One region of the Tumebacillus algifaecis genome, then DNA from elsewhere that is predicted to be linked to it. Evidence: riboswitches for the same ligand, from Rfam matches in the RefSeq annotation. Region 1 holds a riboswitch; each other region holds the start of a gene.
The links. A riboswitch is a leader RNA that binds a small molecule or an ion and turns the genes downstream of it on or off. The one in region 1 is predicted to bind cobalamin.
Positions count from the first base shown of each region.

Region 2: linked by a shared signal. The riboswitch ahead of CIG75_RS05125 (S-layer homology domain-containing protein) and the one ahead of CIG75_RS16770 (acyl-CoA thioesterase) in region 1 are both predicted to bind cobalamin.
Region 3: linked by a shared signal. The riboswitch ahead of CIG75_RS02545 (FecCD family ABC transporter permease) and the one ahead of CIG75_RS16770 (acyl-CoA thioesterase) in region 1 are both predicted to bind cobalamin.
Region 4: linked by a shared signal. The riboswitch ahead of CIG75_RS01060 (energy-coupling factor ABC transporter permease) and the one ahead of CIG75_RS16770 (acyl-CoA thioesterase) in region 1 are both predicted to bind cobalamin.

Region 1 is NZ_CP022657.1:3,789,463-3,793,372, reverse strand. It holds gene CIG75_RS16775 (GNAT family N-acetyltransferase) at 1-784, shown strand, start outside; cobalamin riboswitch at 813-1,004, shown strand; gene CIG75_RS16770 (acyl-CoA thioesterase) at 1,149-1,640, shown strand; gene CIG75_RS16765 (helix-turn-helix domain-containing protein) at 1,802-2,203, opposite strand; gene CIG75_RS16760 (helix-turn-helix transcriptional regulator) at 2,392-2,601, shown strand; gene CIG75_RS20825 (hypothetical protein) at 2,916-3,059, opposite strand; gene CIG75_RS16755 (aminotransferase A) at 3,233-3,910, opposite strand, start outside.
Region 2 is NZ_CP022657.1:1,138,750-1,142,659, forward strand. It holds gene CIG75_RS05110 (SdrD B-like domain-containing protein) at 1-179, shown strand, start outside; gene fabL (enoyl-[acyl-carrier-protein] reductase FabL) at 283-1,041, shown strand; gene CIG75_RS05120 (hypothetical protein) at 1,113-1,481, shown strand; cobalamin riboswitch at 1,529-1,701, shown strand; gene CIG75_RS05125 (S-layer homology domain-containing protein) at 1,855-3,147, shown strand; gene CIG75_RS20595 (hypothetical protein) at 3,230-3,667, shown strand; gene CIG75_RS05130 (DUF4430 domain-containing protein) at 3,625-3,910, shown strand, end outside.
Region 3 is NZ_CP022657.1:512,809-516,718, reverse strand. It holds gene CIG75_RS02550 (ABC transporter ATP-binding protein) at 1-640, opposite strand, end outside; gene CIG75_RS02545 (FecCD family ABC transporter permease) at 637-1,725, opposite strand; cobalamin riboswitch at 1,912-2,098, opposite strand; gene CIG75_RS02540 (AraC family transcriptional regulator) at 2,728-3,588, opposite strand; gene CIG75_RS02535 (SGNH/GDSL hydrolase family protein) at 3,699-3,910, shown strand, end outside.
Region 4 is NZ_CP022657.1:201,273-205,182, reverse strand. It holds gene CIG75_RS01070 (hypothetical protein) at 1-865, opposite strand, end outside; gene CIG75_RS01065 (MBL fold metallo-hydrolase) at 994-1,755, shown strand; cobalamin riboswitch at 1,977-2,164, shown strand; gene CIG75_RS01060 (energy-coupling factor ABC transporter permease) at 2,306-3,073, shown strand; gene CIG75_RS01055 (energy-coupling factor ABC transporter substrate-binding protein) at 3,070-3,354, shown strand; gene cbiQ (cobalt ECF transporter T component CbiQ) at 3,351-3,910, shown strand, end outside.

The DNA.
Region 1 (3,910 bases):
GAGCAAGGACAATTTGGAAATTCTGACGAGCGACAACCTCGAAGAAGTGGTCGCCTGCTACAACCGCTACAGTCTGACGCGCAATGGACTGACCCCGTTGTCTGCGCACCATCTCGAAGGGTTCTTCAAGGCGGACAGCGCCCGCGTCGTCGGCTTCCGCGAAGACGGTGTGTTGAAAGGCTATATGTTGATGCGTTTCATCAAAGATCACATGCTGGTCAACCAGATCTATATCCCGCACATCGTCTACGAGAGCGATCAGGCCTTGCAGGAGCTGTTCACCTTCTTGCACAGCCAAGCGGACCAGTTCCACCGCGTCAACATCAGCACACAAGATGAGGGGATTCATTACTTGTTGAGCACCACATCGACGAACATGCACGATGTGTTCGATTCGATCTTCCTCGAAACCAGCGTCAGTGGTTGCGGGTTGATGGTGCGCGTGGTCGATGTTCCAAAGTTGTTTGCCGAATTGCAAAAACACAACTTCAACGGGGAGACGTTCAAGCTGAAGCTGACCCTCGAAGACAGCTTTCTCCCGCAAAACGAGGCCAGCACGTTGCTGTATTTCGACGAAGGCCGTCCGCAGATGGTGACCGAGGGTCCGGTCGATGCCGAACTGACGCTTCCTGTCGCCGATTTTTCCAGCTTGCTCGCAGGCACGACCACGTTCGACCGCCTGCACCGCTTAGGTTTGGCCAAGCTGTCCGATGCGGCGCATGTGGAGACGCTGACCCGGCTGTTCCGCACCAATGAGAAGATGATGTGCATGTTTGCGTTTTAGGAGTGAGCTGGTATAGTAAAACTACAACTGCATAAGTCGGCAGTAAGGTGCCCTCGCACATAGCACGAGGGGTAACAGGGAATCGGGTGCAAATCCCGAGCGGTCCCGCCACTGTAACCGGGGAGCTATCTCTCAGCAATGTCACTCAATCCACGTTGGGGAAGACGAGAGAACGCGATGATTCGGAAGCCAGGAGACCTACCTTGCTCGCTACACCAAGCAACCTTCGCGGAAAGGAACGGTGTGTCCACTTGACGATCTCATTTTGATGTCGTCCACTTCGTTGTACACGCCCCAACCCAACCCTATCGGTTGGGTTTTTTGTTTGGCTACAGCAGTATCGTTCAAAAAGGAGTGTATTACGATGACACAGTTCAGCAAGCCAAGTAGTGAGTCGAGAACCAGCATGACCGATCTCGTATTTCCACCGGACACCAACCATCACAAAACGATCTTTGGCGGCAAAGTGATGGCCTATGTCGATAAAATCGCCTGCATCGCCGCGATGCGGCACAGTCGCAAACCGGTGGTTACGGTCGGCAGTGACAATTTCGATTTTTTAGCGCCGATCAAGACGGGGGAAGCGATCAATCTGGAGGCGTATGTCACATGGGTGCACAAAACCTCGATGGAAGTCTATGTGAAGGTGGAATCGGAGAACCTGCTGACCGGAGAGCGACAATTGACGGCAAGGGCCTATCTGACGTTTATCGCATTAGATGAGGAAGGGAAGCCGACTGCGGTGCCGCAAGTTGTACCGCAATCTGCTGAGGAGCGCAGGCAGTACGAATTGGCAGAAGGACGCTATGCGGTGCGGATGGAACGTCGGAAGAAGATGGCGCAGGAACAATTGTAAGCGAATGGAGTGATCTCTTTGCACCTTCTGTTCGCAAGGGCGTCTGCAGCTGAGCGCAAACGACAGAGGATGGAGAGGACCCCAAACAGCAAAGGAGCCCGCGTGGACTCCTTTGCTGTTTCTGCATTTTATACACGCGAGGAAACAAACGGGCAACGCGATTACTTGTTCTCCGCCAAAAAGGCGTTGATGATTTTTTGAATCGATTCGAGCGGGATTTGAATCATCGTCTTCATCAAATGTGGGATCGGGCGTCCACCCAACGTATATTGGTCGTCTTTTAAGCTTTTCAGAAGTTCTCTGTAGGGAAATTCGAAAGGTCGCTCAGTGCCGACAGTTAGTTTGACGGGGCGAGGGTCGTCGGTGCGCCCGAGCAAGTAATCGAGCGAGACGTTGAGGTTGTCCGCAATGTTGACCAAGGTCGCATAGTTAGGCTCGCGAGTGCCGTTTTCGTAGTTGGAGAGTGCGCTTTTGGTCAGATTCAAGATGTCTGCAAACTTCTGCTGCGAAAGGCCGCTTTTGACTCGAAGTGCTGATAATCGTTCACAAAATGTGTTTGTCACACATACGCCCCCTTCTTAAAATCACGTAATGTGATTGCCATTTCCTCCCCATCCTATCATGGTGATTCTCATTCGTATAGAGCAAAATGGTACACATAATGTGTACTTGCTGTACTTTGCGTTGAACTGTTCACGATACGTATCTATAATGATTGCATATAGGTTTCGAAGTGTGGGCGGGAGGGCGCATGAAAAACGAGAAGATGGCAGCATTGCGCGGTGATCGAACGCAAAAGGAAATGGCGAATGAGATTGGGATTCCGGTCAGCACTTATGCGATGATCGAGGCAGGGCACAGGTTTCCGCGCAGGGAACTGCAGATCAAGTTGGCGCGGTTTTTCAAGCTGACGGTCGATGAGTTGTTTTTCGACCAAGCAGGTGTGGAGGAGAAGGAGTAGCTGACAGCATAGCGGTTCGATTGGCCCAGCTCGGAAGGGCTTGGCACACGGAGAACTCTGCTCCGTCGCTCGCTTGACAAATTTTGATCGCGGAGAGTAGGATTACCTGTGTGTATGGGCAGTATGGATAATAGGTAGACTCATTACGGTTACTAGAGCTTAGGAGAGACAGGTCAGATTGTACCTGGACATCATGCAGTCCGATGATTGGCTTCCATCAGGTGACTCTCTTTGGACGGATGGGTACCTGATGGAGCGCCTTTCTTGCAACAGGTGCAATCCTGACCCGCCTCTTCTATTGTTTTACAAGGGGATTAGAGTGCGGATGCTTGCAACACTTTGATCCCCCAATAAATGCATTTGAGTGTCTCAGCCGTCGCTGCGCTGAGCAGTGAAAAGATGAGCAGCCTTGTTTGGAAACGCTTGGTGTTCAGTTGGAGCCATAGTTTTTTGTTCAAAACAAAAACTCCCTTTTCTGGCCTGCATGACATCGTTTTGATTGTAACTGGAACAATCTGCTTATGCAATGGTTGTAAACATATTTTTTCATAAGTGTAATCAATGGGGCTGACAATTGAATCTTGCTAAAAAGCAGAAGCGAAGCACACATGTTGTGCTTCGCTTCTTTTGGTTAGAGTGATTTCATAAACGTTTCCAAGCGATCCATCGCCTCTTGCAACTGCTCCATCGACGAAGCATAGGAGATGCGAATGAATCCTTCACCCAGTGGAGAAAATGCAACGCCGGGCACGACGGCGACCCGAGCTTGTTCGAGCAGGCGGGTGGCGAAGTCGAAGGAGGACAGGCCGAATTTTCGGATCGAGGGGAAAAGGTAGAACGCTCCGCTCGGCTTGACCAGATCAAAGCCCATGGCGAGCAGGCGAGCACAGACGTAATCGCGGCGCTGGCGATATTCTTCACGCATCGGTGCGGCGTCGTCGATCCCTGCTGTCAGCGCTTCTAACGCAGCATACTGCGAGATCGAGGAAGCGCAGGCGGCATTGTATTGATGGACTTTGACCATCTGTTTTGTTAGATAGGCGGGGGCAAACGTAAGGCCGATGCGCCAGCCGGTCATCGAGTGTGATTTGGACAACCCGTTGATGACGATCGTCTTTTCGCGCATCGCAGGCTGCGCGGCGATCGACGCATGCGTTCCTTCATATAGTAGTTCGCTATAAATCTCATCGGAGATGACGAAGACATCGCGGTCGCGCAACACTTCGGCGATCGCCTGCAAGCTGTCCGCATCTTGAACCACTCCGGTCGGATTGGACGGTGTGGGCAAGATCAGGCAACGGGTCTTGTC
Region 2 (3,910 bases), 1.9 Mb from region 1:
GCAATGGCAATGGCAATGGCAATGGCAATGGCGGGACTGGGCAAGTGAAACCTGGTCAAACGCCTGCTCCGGGGAGCACGCTCCCACAAACGGGCGAACAAGCGCCGCTCATGCCATGGTTTGGGCTGGTATTGTGCTTGCTTGCAGGAAGCTTGCTGCTCATCCGCAAGAATGCCTAACTCGAAAAGCTTCTTCTTCGTTTCATGCGAAGAAGAAGCTTTTTCTCATTCTTTCATGCTATACTTACTCTTAAGACCAACTACCAATGGAGGTACACACATCATGACCACACTCAGCGGCAAAACAGCGCTTATCACCGGGGGCTCCCGCGGGATCGGCAAAGCGATCGCCATCAAACTGGCCAGCGAAGGCGCGGATATTGTCATCAATTTCTTTCGTAACCGCAAGCCTGCCGAAGAAACCAAAGCGCTCATCGAAAGCATGGGACGCAAATGCCATATCATCAAAGCGAACGTCGGGGATCTCGACAAGATTCATTTGCTTTTTGACGAGATCAAAGAGACGATGGGCGGTCTCGACATTCTGATCTCCAATGCGGCATCGGGCGTTCAACTCCCGGCGATGGAAGTTGAAGAAAAACACTGGGACTGGACGCTCAACATCAACGCCAAGGCGTTGCTGTTCCTCGCGCAGCAAGCGGTTCCGCTCATGGAGCAACGCGGCGGAGGCGCGATCGTCTCGATCTCATCGCTTGGCAGTCGCTTCGCCTTGAAAAACTATACCTGTGTCGGCACTTCCAAAGCAGCCCTTGAGTCGCTCACACGCTATCTTGGTGCGGAGCTGGCAGCGAAGAACATCATCGTCAACGCCGTTTCCGGAGCGGCCGTCGATACGGATGCGCTCACCCATTTTCCGAACCGCGATGAAATGATCAGCGATGCGGTCAATCGCACTCCGGCTGGCCGCATGGTCACGCCAGAGGATATTGCTAATTCTGTGCACTTCCTCTGCACCGATCAAGCGCGCATGATCGTCGGCCAAACGTTGATCGTTGACGGTGGCTTCTCGCTGATCGGCTAGCTGGCATTTGACCTTCACCCCGTACTTCGTTAAACTGAAACCAAGAACGCACTACATACGAGGTGATCTCAATGCTTACCGAAGCACTTTTTCGCTCCAACGAATTTATGGTCATCCAAGCGGCAGTAGCTGCTGCCAACTTTGCCATCGGTGCCTTTACCATTGAAAAACAAGGCCAAGAGGCGCTTGGTGATACGGAACGTGCAGCTCGCATGCAAGGTGCCATCGATAAAGCGAAAGCGGACCGTAAATTCGCGCTCTCCCTGTTTGACACGCATCTGCGAGGCGAATTCAACACCGAAGCAGATTTCAAAACAGTGCTCGACATGGTGCACAACTACAACTCCTTGATCGATCACTCCTTGATCAACTCCCGTGCGGCATTCCTTCCGCTCGGCGCTGTGCCGGAGATGCGCAAAGATCGTTTCGAAGAACAATAGGACCAGCCTGCGGGCTGGTCTTTTCACTTGTTTCTCAATCATCTAAATGATAAACTACCACTGTAGTTAGAAGAGAAGGGAAAGTGGTGCAATTCCACTGCAGCCCCCGCTACTGTAAACGGCGACGCGCTCACGATAACCATTGTCCAATCGGATGAGAAGGGGTGAGAATTGCGGTAGACCCGTTAGCCAGGAAACCTGCTTCTAACCGTAGTCCTTTGGTGCTTTCGGCGGGAAGGTACAGGAACCGGGTGATATTCTCATGGCGATCCCTAGCGATGGCTGGTTGACCCTGATCCTCTACACCTTCAACTCCTCCCTGAGCGGCAGGAGTTTTTTTATGACCACTTTTCATTTCGAGAGGAGAATATTCATGAAAAAGCGTTTGGCAAGCATCCTGCTCGCCACCTCACTCTTGATCCCGCAAACGGCTGTGCTCGCGGCGGATGATCAAGCGACAGTCAAAGTCCGTGTCGTCGGACTGAACGGCCTGTACAAAGAACAAACTGTTCATGTCGGTCAAACTGGTTTTAAAAACACAGTCGGTGAAGTGATCACCATGCAAAAACCGACGACGATGGGTGCACTGGTCACGCTGCTTGATCAAGAAAAGCTGACCTACGAAGCGAAAACGGTTTCTTTCGGCTCCTACATCAGCAAAATCGACACCCTCGCTGAAAAGACCCTTAACGCCAATTCCGGTTGGTCGGTCTGGGTCAACGGCCAAGCGCCGAACTTGTCGGCCGATGTAGCCGAGATCAAAGATGGCGACGAAGTGGTCTGGGGTTACTATGACTACACCCAAACCCTCTTCCCGCAAGTCAACTTCTCGACGACCACACCCAATGTAGGTACCTCGTTCACAGTCAAAGTCACTGCGGAACAGACCACCTATGACGAAGAGTGGAACCCGACCGTCTCCACCGTAAACATCGATCAAGCGGCCGTCCACCAAGCGAATAGCGCAACGCAACTGGCTTTGACCAATGCTGAAGGTGTCGCGACGATCGAAGCCAAGCAAGCAGGTCTGCTCCAACTGCACATCGACAAAACGGATGCAGCAACAGGCGTGCCGCAACTGATTCGTACCGGCACCTTAAACGTGCTCGTCGGCAACCCGAACGCCTCTTTCAACGACTTGGCTGGCTATAATTGGGCCGAATCGTCGATCCTGAACCTCGCCCGAAAAGGGGTGGTCATCGGAGCTGGCAACAACGATTTCCAACCGAAGCGCGCTGTCACCCGCGCTGAATTGACGAAGATCCTCGCCCTTGCAAACGGCGACCTTTCCTTTGGCGGAACCGCATCGTTCCGTGACGTGGCCGACAACAACGGCTATAAATCTTTCATCCAAACGGTCGTGCAAAGAGGGTATATGAGCGGCGATCAAGCGGGCACGTTCCGTCCTGATTCGGGCCTCACCCGTGAAGAGTTGGCCGTCGTCCTCGTCCGCTTCTCCGGCCTAGAACTGTCGAATACCAAAAACCTGGTGCCTTTCAGCGACAGAGAAACTGTCAGTGACTGGGCACAGCCGTATGTCAAAACCGCTTTTGACAAAGGTCTGATGGCTGGCGATGCAGAAAACACCTTCCGTCCGCAGGCCACCGCTTCGCGTGCTGAAGTAGCAACTGCTATCGTCAATGTCATGAACAAACTCAACAAGTAGTACGCTGTACGGGAGAGGCTCTGCAAAGAGCTTCCCCGTTTGCTACTTCTGCTTATATGAATGAACAGGAGGAACAGGTATCATGCAGTTCACGAAACGTCTTGGACTTTTTCTTGCGCTTGCCTTCTTGGTCACCGCTTGTGGCAGCGAAGAGTCAAAACAACAAGTGGGAAAGCTGCCCGAACAAGTCGTCCAGCTCCCGGAGCAAGAACAGACTCAACAGGAAGCGGAACAAACAGACCAAGAACCTCAACCGCCTGATGACAAAAAAGAAGCGGAACAGCAGCCAACCACCGATCCGGCTACTCCGTCCAAGCCTGCTAACGAAGCTCCGGCATCCAACGGCACCTCAACCCCACCTGCGACATCAACCAAAACGCCAAGCGGCGGGGAGCAACTAAACCATCCACCCCACCAAAAAAACAGCCTGCAGGCAACTTCAACATGTTTGTCACCCACAATTTTGGTGCGGCCTCTGTGTACAACCAAGCGGTTGATTACTACAGTGGTGACACGGTGATGGACGTGATGCGCACCCGTCTCGAAATTGAAACGGCGTATGGGGGCGGATTTGTCAACAGCATCAACGGGGTCAAATCGGGCTACACGGACAAATCGATCTTTACCCGCAAAAAACGCGACTGGTTTTACTACGTCAACGGCTCGATCTCCGGTGTCGGGGCCGATGCTTACAACGCCAAAAGCGGCGACACTGTCTGGTGGGACTACCACGATTGGTCGGGCAACGGCTCGACCACGCCGA
Region 3 (3,910 bases), 1.2 Mb from region 1:
CGATACTGCCATCACGCACGACATACAGCTCGTCACAATAGACGGAAGCGAGGTTCAAATCATGCAGCGCTGCCAGTACGGTTATATCGAGAGTTTTGACCAGATCCATCAGTTGCAGTTGATGACGAATGTCCAAGTGATTGGTTGGCTCATCCAGAACAATGATCTCCGCCTGCTGGGCAAGGGCCCTCGCGATCAACACACGCTGTTTTTCTCCGCCGGACAAGCTCATAAAACTCCGCTTGGCGTACTCGGTCATGTCCACACGCGACAAGGCCTGTTCCACGATGTCCAGATCCTCAACCGTATCCGATTGAAACATCCCCTTATGGGGAGTGCGTCCCATCATCACGATTTCTTGAACCGAAAAATCAAAGTTGTGAGTTGATTCCTGACTGACCACTGCCATCCGCTGAAAAACGGAGCGCGCGGGCATCCGATACAATTCCTCGTTATCCAAATAGACGGTGCCTGTATCCGGTCTCAAAACGCGGTAGATCATTTTGAGCAGTGTCGATTTCCCACAGCCGTTTGGTCCAATCAATCCGACGAATTTTTTGTCGGATACCTGTAAGGTGATATCTCGAATGATCGAGGATTGCCCAATACGGAAAGAGACGTTCTCTGCTTTTACACTCATCGGTTTCCACCGCCAAACGTATAGGAGTTGCGCCGCAGAAGCCAAATAAAGAACGGACCGCCGCAAATCGACGTCACCACTCCGATCGGCACTTCTTCCGGCGCCAGTACCAAACGGGCCAAAACATCTCCCCAGATCGCCAGCAAGACTCCGAGCAATACACTGACCGGAAGGACCCTCCGATGATCAGAGCCAACCAGAAAACGCGCGATATGCGGAATCATCAGTCCAATAAACCCAATCGAACCACATACCGCCACAATCACCCCGGTAAGAAGCGAGGCGACGATGAGAAGTACTTTTCGCAACGAATTGGTGTTGATCCCAAGTGTTTTCGCTGCTTCCTCCCCCATCAACAGCGCGTTGAGGCCGCGATATTGAAACAGTAAAAAAATGAATCCGACGAACACCGCACAACCGGGAATGATCACATATTCCCATTTGGCACCGGAAAAGCTCCCCATCATCCAGAACATGGCATCGCGAATTCCCTGCTCCCTCGGTGCCATCATCACGATAAAACTGGTGATGGAAGATAGCACCATGGAGATCGCGATTCCTGACAACAGCAGGCGTGAAGTGGTGATGATTCCTGAGACGTTTGCCAGCATATAGACGACGATCATCGAAACAAGTGCCCCTAGGAAAGCCGCGATGCTTAGCGCATACTGTCCGAACATCGGCAATGCTCCGAAAATGATAACCATGACAGCCATTACGGATGAACCGGACGAGACGCCCAGAATGTACGGGTCTGCAAGCGAGTTGCGCAGCAGTGCCTGGATCACCGCCCCTGCCAAGGCAAGTCCGGCGCCGGCTACAGCCGCCAGAATCACACGGGGAAACCGGATCTCCCAGATGATGTGCTCTTGCGCCTTGCTCCAATCCGGCACAATGGATGGTCCCCAAAAAGGAAGATGGGACATGGCCACTTTCCATACGGTAAGGGGCGCGATTTTGACTGGACCGAGCATGACTGCCATCGTGATCGACACCAAACACAAAACGATCAGCAGCAAAAGCAGGTTTCTCCACGAAAGCCCACCTACGAATCGAGTCGGTTTTGCTTGTCCAATGGATTGAATCGAGTTCAATTTGCAACTCCCTTTCCTCAATGTCTGCTGGTGCAGGCCCCAGAAAACACGATGCCTGACAGCACAAAAAGCCCCACCTTGGCAGATGGGGCTACGCGTACAATCAAAAAAACGACGCAAAGAAAGAAAACCAGGCCGCTTCCTTATTCGTACACCTCTCCTCTCCTCGAAGGTTTATCTGGTGCGGCAAGCTAGGCAGGTCTCCTGGCTTCCGGATCAATGCGCTCTTTCGTCTTCCCCGATACTTATCGAGTGGCATGCGTGAAAGAGAACTCCTCGGTTACAGTGGCGGGACCGCTCGGGATTTTCACCCGATTCCCTATTATCCCTTTATCAAAAGGGCACCTAGTTGCGTCCTATCAAATTACTATTCAGTATAAAGAAGATGCCATGCTATGGCAATCTGTAGTCTTCATTTGTGTAAGGGACGTTGGACGCCTGAAACGCATCGGGGAGTCGGAGGGGTGCAATTTTTGGAAAATCAGGCGACCAGATTCGCAGAATTACCTTGGTTACGGGAGGTAAGACCTTTATCATGATCGTAACTCCCGAATACCGCACATCCCCTTTTGATATACCTTTTGCGATCATCGCTGGTGTGAGTCAGATAGTCGGAGTTTTTGCTTCCATATAATAGCATACAGACTGGGAGGCTCATGAACAGGTGGAAGCGTCGTTTCCAATCTGGACAAACCTCAGTTCTTGATAGTTTCAGACTTCAAACGGGGCGAGTATAACGGCCATTTCGAATGCCTCTCTCCTTCTAAAAAAGACTGTGTGCCGTGCTTATCTCACGGGACACAGTCAGAATGAACTTTTTGTTACTGTAGAGTGACAAAAATGTCCTTTCACTTTTGGTGCAGCCCGCCGTAAGCTTCCGGCAGCTCTTCGGCCAGCCGATCCAGCACCTTCTGCGACTCCGTTTTTCATCTCCGAACTCACGTGCACGCCATCTATGCCCAGCCAACTCCCCCTGCGGAGGAAGTTGGCTTTTTAGATGTTCGTTTTTTTCAGAATCGGAATCCAAGCCTCGCAGCGATACGCTTCCGCCTGGGCATCTCCCGGCAAATACACTTCAATCTCCGGCAAACCTGCATGCTCAAATTCGGTCGCCGGAAACCACACCTTGTAAATTTTGCGCAATCCGCTCTGCATCGCCCCCGGCAGCGGCCCCGAACAAGGGAAGATCGCCCAAGTGGCAGCCGGAATCGTTTGGACGGACCATCCCTGTGCCAAATCTAAAGAAGCGGCGTCTGCTTCCCTTGCGATCATGTATGTGAATTCTTCCTCAAAACTCATGGTTAGGCCAAGCAAAGGCGTCTCCGTAGAGAGCGAGCTCAGCTTGTCAAGCGTGCCGTCCTTCCGGCTTTCCCCCCAAAACCACTGTCGGGTACGGCCATCTTGACCGCAAACGAGCTCTGCCGACTTCCCGACGACGGTGAACGCTTCTTTTTCCACAATGCGATAATCCACTTCCGCGTCGCCCAGCGCGTGCGGTTCGAACGAAACGCGGGGGAAGGCTTTGATCGACACGCCCGGTTTCCGGGCGGCCGACGGGGAGACACCGTGGAGCTTTCGGAACGCTTTACAGAATGACTCAGGGGGATCATAGCCATATTTAAGCGCGACATCGACCACTTTTGCCGAGGATACGGCCAACTCTTGGGCGGCTAATGTCAACTTGCGCTTCCGCACATATTCGCCCAGCGTGATCCCCGACCACATATGAAACATTCGCTGAAAATGAAAGGGTGACGAATACACAGCCTTCGCAATGGTCTCCACAGGCAGCGATGTTTCCAGATTGCTTTCGATAAACTCCAGCGCTTCCTCTAACCGTTTCTGCCAATCCAAACCGCATCACCTCACTCCCATTTTACAACAAAGCATGAAAAGACAGGATCGTTTCCGCCCCCGTTGTTACACTGTGATCACATAAGAATCACACACGAGAGGTGATGGAGATGAAAAAATGGCTGTACTCAGTCGGAATCATCTGCATGGTTGCCGCCCTCCTTACCGGGTGTCAAACCAGCTCCCCGCCTGCAGCAGATGAGAAACAGCTGATCGCACCGACCAGCCCGGAGTGGCTCTATACGCATGGCCCTTGGAAAAAAGTCAACGAGCCGGAATGGGGCGACGTGATGAAAGGCTGGATGAACAGCACCGATCGCCC
Region 4 (3,910 bases), 930 kb from region 1:
AGATCTCGTCATCATCGCGGTACCCGTTGATCACCCCAAGAATCTTTTCCAGCGCCGCTTTGTGCACCCACGATTCGTTGTCGATCGCATCTTGGAACAACTGGCGGATGTTCGTACCCCGCTTGCCGTTTTTCGCCATGGCGATGACCAGCTTTTCTGCCATCTGGCCGCGGTTTTTGTAGTGGGCGCGGTACGTTTCGATTTTCGCTGTGTGCTGGGACAAATGCATTTTGTCCTGCACAAACAGGTGGGATGACTTGTCTTGCAAGTGATCGATCCCAGGGATGTTCATCGCGTAGGAATTGGCATTCATCTCCTGAACATCCAGATCATTCGAAAAGACGGACGTATGGTGCTCCAGCAAATCGCCCTGCACCTTTTTCCCGGGCAGTTTCTTTCCCTGGCGCTTTCTCACCTGCGACTCAAAAACGGGTCGCATCTGATCGAGCAGTTCCCGCTGGTCAGGATTCAGTTCCTCCTCCATGTCGGAATCGCTGTCCGTATCGAGTTGGGACGCTTCATGTAACTGACGCAACACGTTGATCTCATACTCGGACGCGCGCACTTGCCCGGTATTGATCGCCTGAAGCCACGCTGCGGCCGTCAACTCATAGACGCGCGAATCGTCCAACCCAACCTCTTCCCCGCTCTCGACGATCTTCATCCGCTGTGCAACAGGCTGAGACGTCCTCGATTGCTTGGCCTGTACCAGACTGTAGAGCATCTGTGACGTGCGTTTATTGCCCACGAGCTGTTGCATTTGCACAATCGGATGTGACGTGCTTCTGGCAGACGGAGCGGGAGTCGTCCTGCTGGCCGCCCGCCCCGTCCCATTTGTTCGTTGTGAAGTGGCCCTGGTTTTCATAGCGCAACTCCCATCTTCATCATCGACTTATCTCCATTTTAACAGATAGTAATATTTAAATATATGCAAGCAGGAATCATATTTTTCCACATCGAACTACAAGAGAACCAAAAAATGGAGGGATTCAGATGCAGCCAACCAGCGGTTTGAAAATGCTCGAAATATCAGCACCGATGATGGGAAGAGTGGAAACCATCTTTCCGACTTTGCTCTGGGATCAACACACAGCGGTGCTCATCGATGCTGGATACCCCGGCCAACTGCCGCTCTTGCGCGCCGCGGTCGAACAGGCTGGCCTGCCGTTTGAGAAGCTCAGCCATCTCATTTTGACCCACCAAGACCTCGATCACATCGGCAGTTTGCCGACCATTCTCGAAGCGGCGCCGCAGAAGATCGAAGTCCTCGCCAACGCCGTGGAAAAACCGTACATCGAAGGCGAACAACAACTCTTGAAACTTACGCCCGCGGCGATCGCTCAGGCGGAAGCGTCGCTCCCACCCGATGTGCCTGTCGAGTGGCGCAACGCGTTCCTCTCCATGTTGCAGCATCCTCCCAAAGCACCCGTTGACAAAACGGTGACAGACGGCGAACAACTGCCCATCGGCGGCGGCCTCACCATCCTCGACACGCCAGGTCACACGCCCGGACATATCAGCCTGTACCACGCGGCGAGCAAAACGTTGATCGCAGGCGACGCGCTGATGGTGGTGGACGGTCAACTGCAAGGCCCGCATCCTGATTACACGCTCGACATGGACACCGCCATCCACTCCCTGCAGACGCTGACCCGCTACGACATCGAAACGGTCATCTGCTACCACGGCGGCCTGTTCAACGATCAGGCCAACCGTCGCCTTGCACAATTGGCAAGCGAACTCCCGCATCTTTAATTGCCCAGACAGCGAGCCGAACGTCCCGTTCCACCTGCTCGGCTAGGAGCCAGCCAACACCAGCTAGGAAGCGAACTCGCTCCATGATCCCAACCTCCCGCGCAACAGTCTTGGCGATCGCTCCCTCGACACCTAGCAAGATCTGCTGCGCCCAGAAATTCAGAATCAATGGGAAGCAGGCAGGATTTCTCCTCTGCATTCCGAATAGTAGACTGGAAAGTAAATATCGTGAGCAAACAGGTGCCCTTGCCAACGCAAGGGGTAACAGGGAATCGGGTGCAAATCCCGAGCGGTCCCGCCACTGTATAGGGGGAGTTCTCTTTCCACAGGCCACTCGATCCTCGATCGGGGAAGGCGAAAGAGAATGACGATCCCAAGCCAGGAGACCTACCTCGTTTGTTACACCTATCATCCTTCGCGGAAAGGAGTGGTGTACGAGAAGTTCAAACAACAACACGCTGTGTTGTCGTTTGCTTGTGCGTACATTAGACCAATCCATCGCTTATGGATTGGTTTTTTTATGTCTAAACATGAACAGGAGGTACACACGATGAAGAAAGTTCGCAAGATCGCACCATTGCTACTCACCTTCGCCCTGACGATTTATCTGTATCTGAACGCATCTGAATCTGCCTATGCGATGCATATCATGGAAGGGTTTCTCTCCCCAGGCTGGTCCCTCTTCTGGTGGGCTGTGTTCCTGCCCTTCTTTGTGCTCGGTCTGCGCGCCCTCGTAAAGATCACCAAAGAAAACCCCGAATTGAAGCTGATGATCGGCATGGCCGGCGCCTTCACCTTCGTCCTCTCCGCGCTGAAACTCCCCTCAGTTACAGGCAGCAGCTCGCATCCGACCGGAGTTGGCCTCGGCACCGTCATGTTCGGCCCACTGCCGATGAGCGTGCTCGGTTCGATCGTCCTGCTCTTCCAAGCTCTGCTTCTGGCGCACGGAGGTCTGACCACGCTTGGCGCCAACGCCTTCTCGATGGCGGTGGCTGGCCCGTTTGTCGGTTACTTCATGTACAAGCTGCTGATGAACACCACCGGTCAGCAAAAAATCGCCATCTTCGCAGCTGCGATGTTTGCCGACCTCTCCACCTATGTTGTCACGTCGCTGCAATTGTCGCTCGCTTTTCCTTCCGAAACGGGTGGGATCTTGGCTTCCTTTGCAAAGTTCGGTAGCATCTTTGCACTCACTCAAATTCCTCTGGCGATCAGTGAAGGCTTGCTGACCGTACTGGTCTGGAACTGGCTGCAAAAATACAACACAGAAGAGCTGTCCCTGCTCAATCGCAAAATGAAAGGAGCTATCCGTTCATGAAAATCGGTATGAAAAATGCCCTCCTCTTGCTCGCCGTCATCCTCCTTGCCTTGCTTCCGCTGTTGTTGATCAACGCCGAATTTGGCGGAGCGGACGGAGCTGCCGAAGAAGCGATTCTCGAGATCGATCCAACCTATGAGCCGTGGTTCAACGCGCTGACCGAACTGCCTTCGGAGACGGAAAGCATGTTGTTCGCCTTGCAAGCAGCTCTTGGCGCTGGAGTGGTCGGATACACATTTGGACGGTTAAAAGGGAAGTCCACCCAAGCAAAAACACAATGATCCGGCTGATCGACACCCTTTCCTACAGCAATGCATTTCGCTCCGTTTCACCGCTGTGGAAATGTGGTTTTGCGGCCGCCCTGTTTGTGCTGGCCATCTCCAGTCACCCGCTCGTCCAACTGCTCATCGCCGTCTGGATCATCGTGTGGACCGTGCGCTATGCCCGTATCCCTTTCCGATCTTTTCTGCTCTTATTCGCTGTCTCTTGTCTGTTCTTCGTCGCAGGAAGCCCGGCCCTCCTGTTGGAAATCGGGTCGGAGTCAGACTTTCTCAAGCACAACGGGATGATGTTCATCCCGTTGTTTGCTGATACTGGACTCTATATCACAGACAGCGGACTCCTTCGCGCGGGAGAACTGTTTATGCGGATCGCAGCCTGCTTGTCCTGCATGTTTTTTCTGATCCTGACCACGCCGTTCACCGAACTGCTACAGGTGTTAAAACGGCTGCGCGTCCCCTCCCTCGTCCTGGAGCTGATGCTGATCATGTACCGCTTTATCTTCTTGTTGGCAGACACTGCACATGACATCAACGTCGCGCAGCGGGCCCGAGGGGG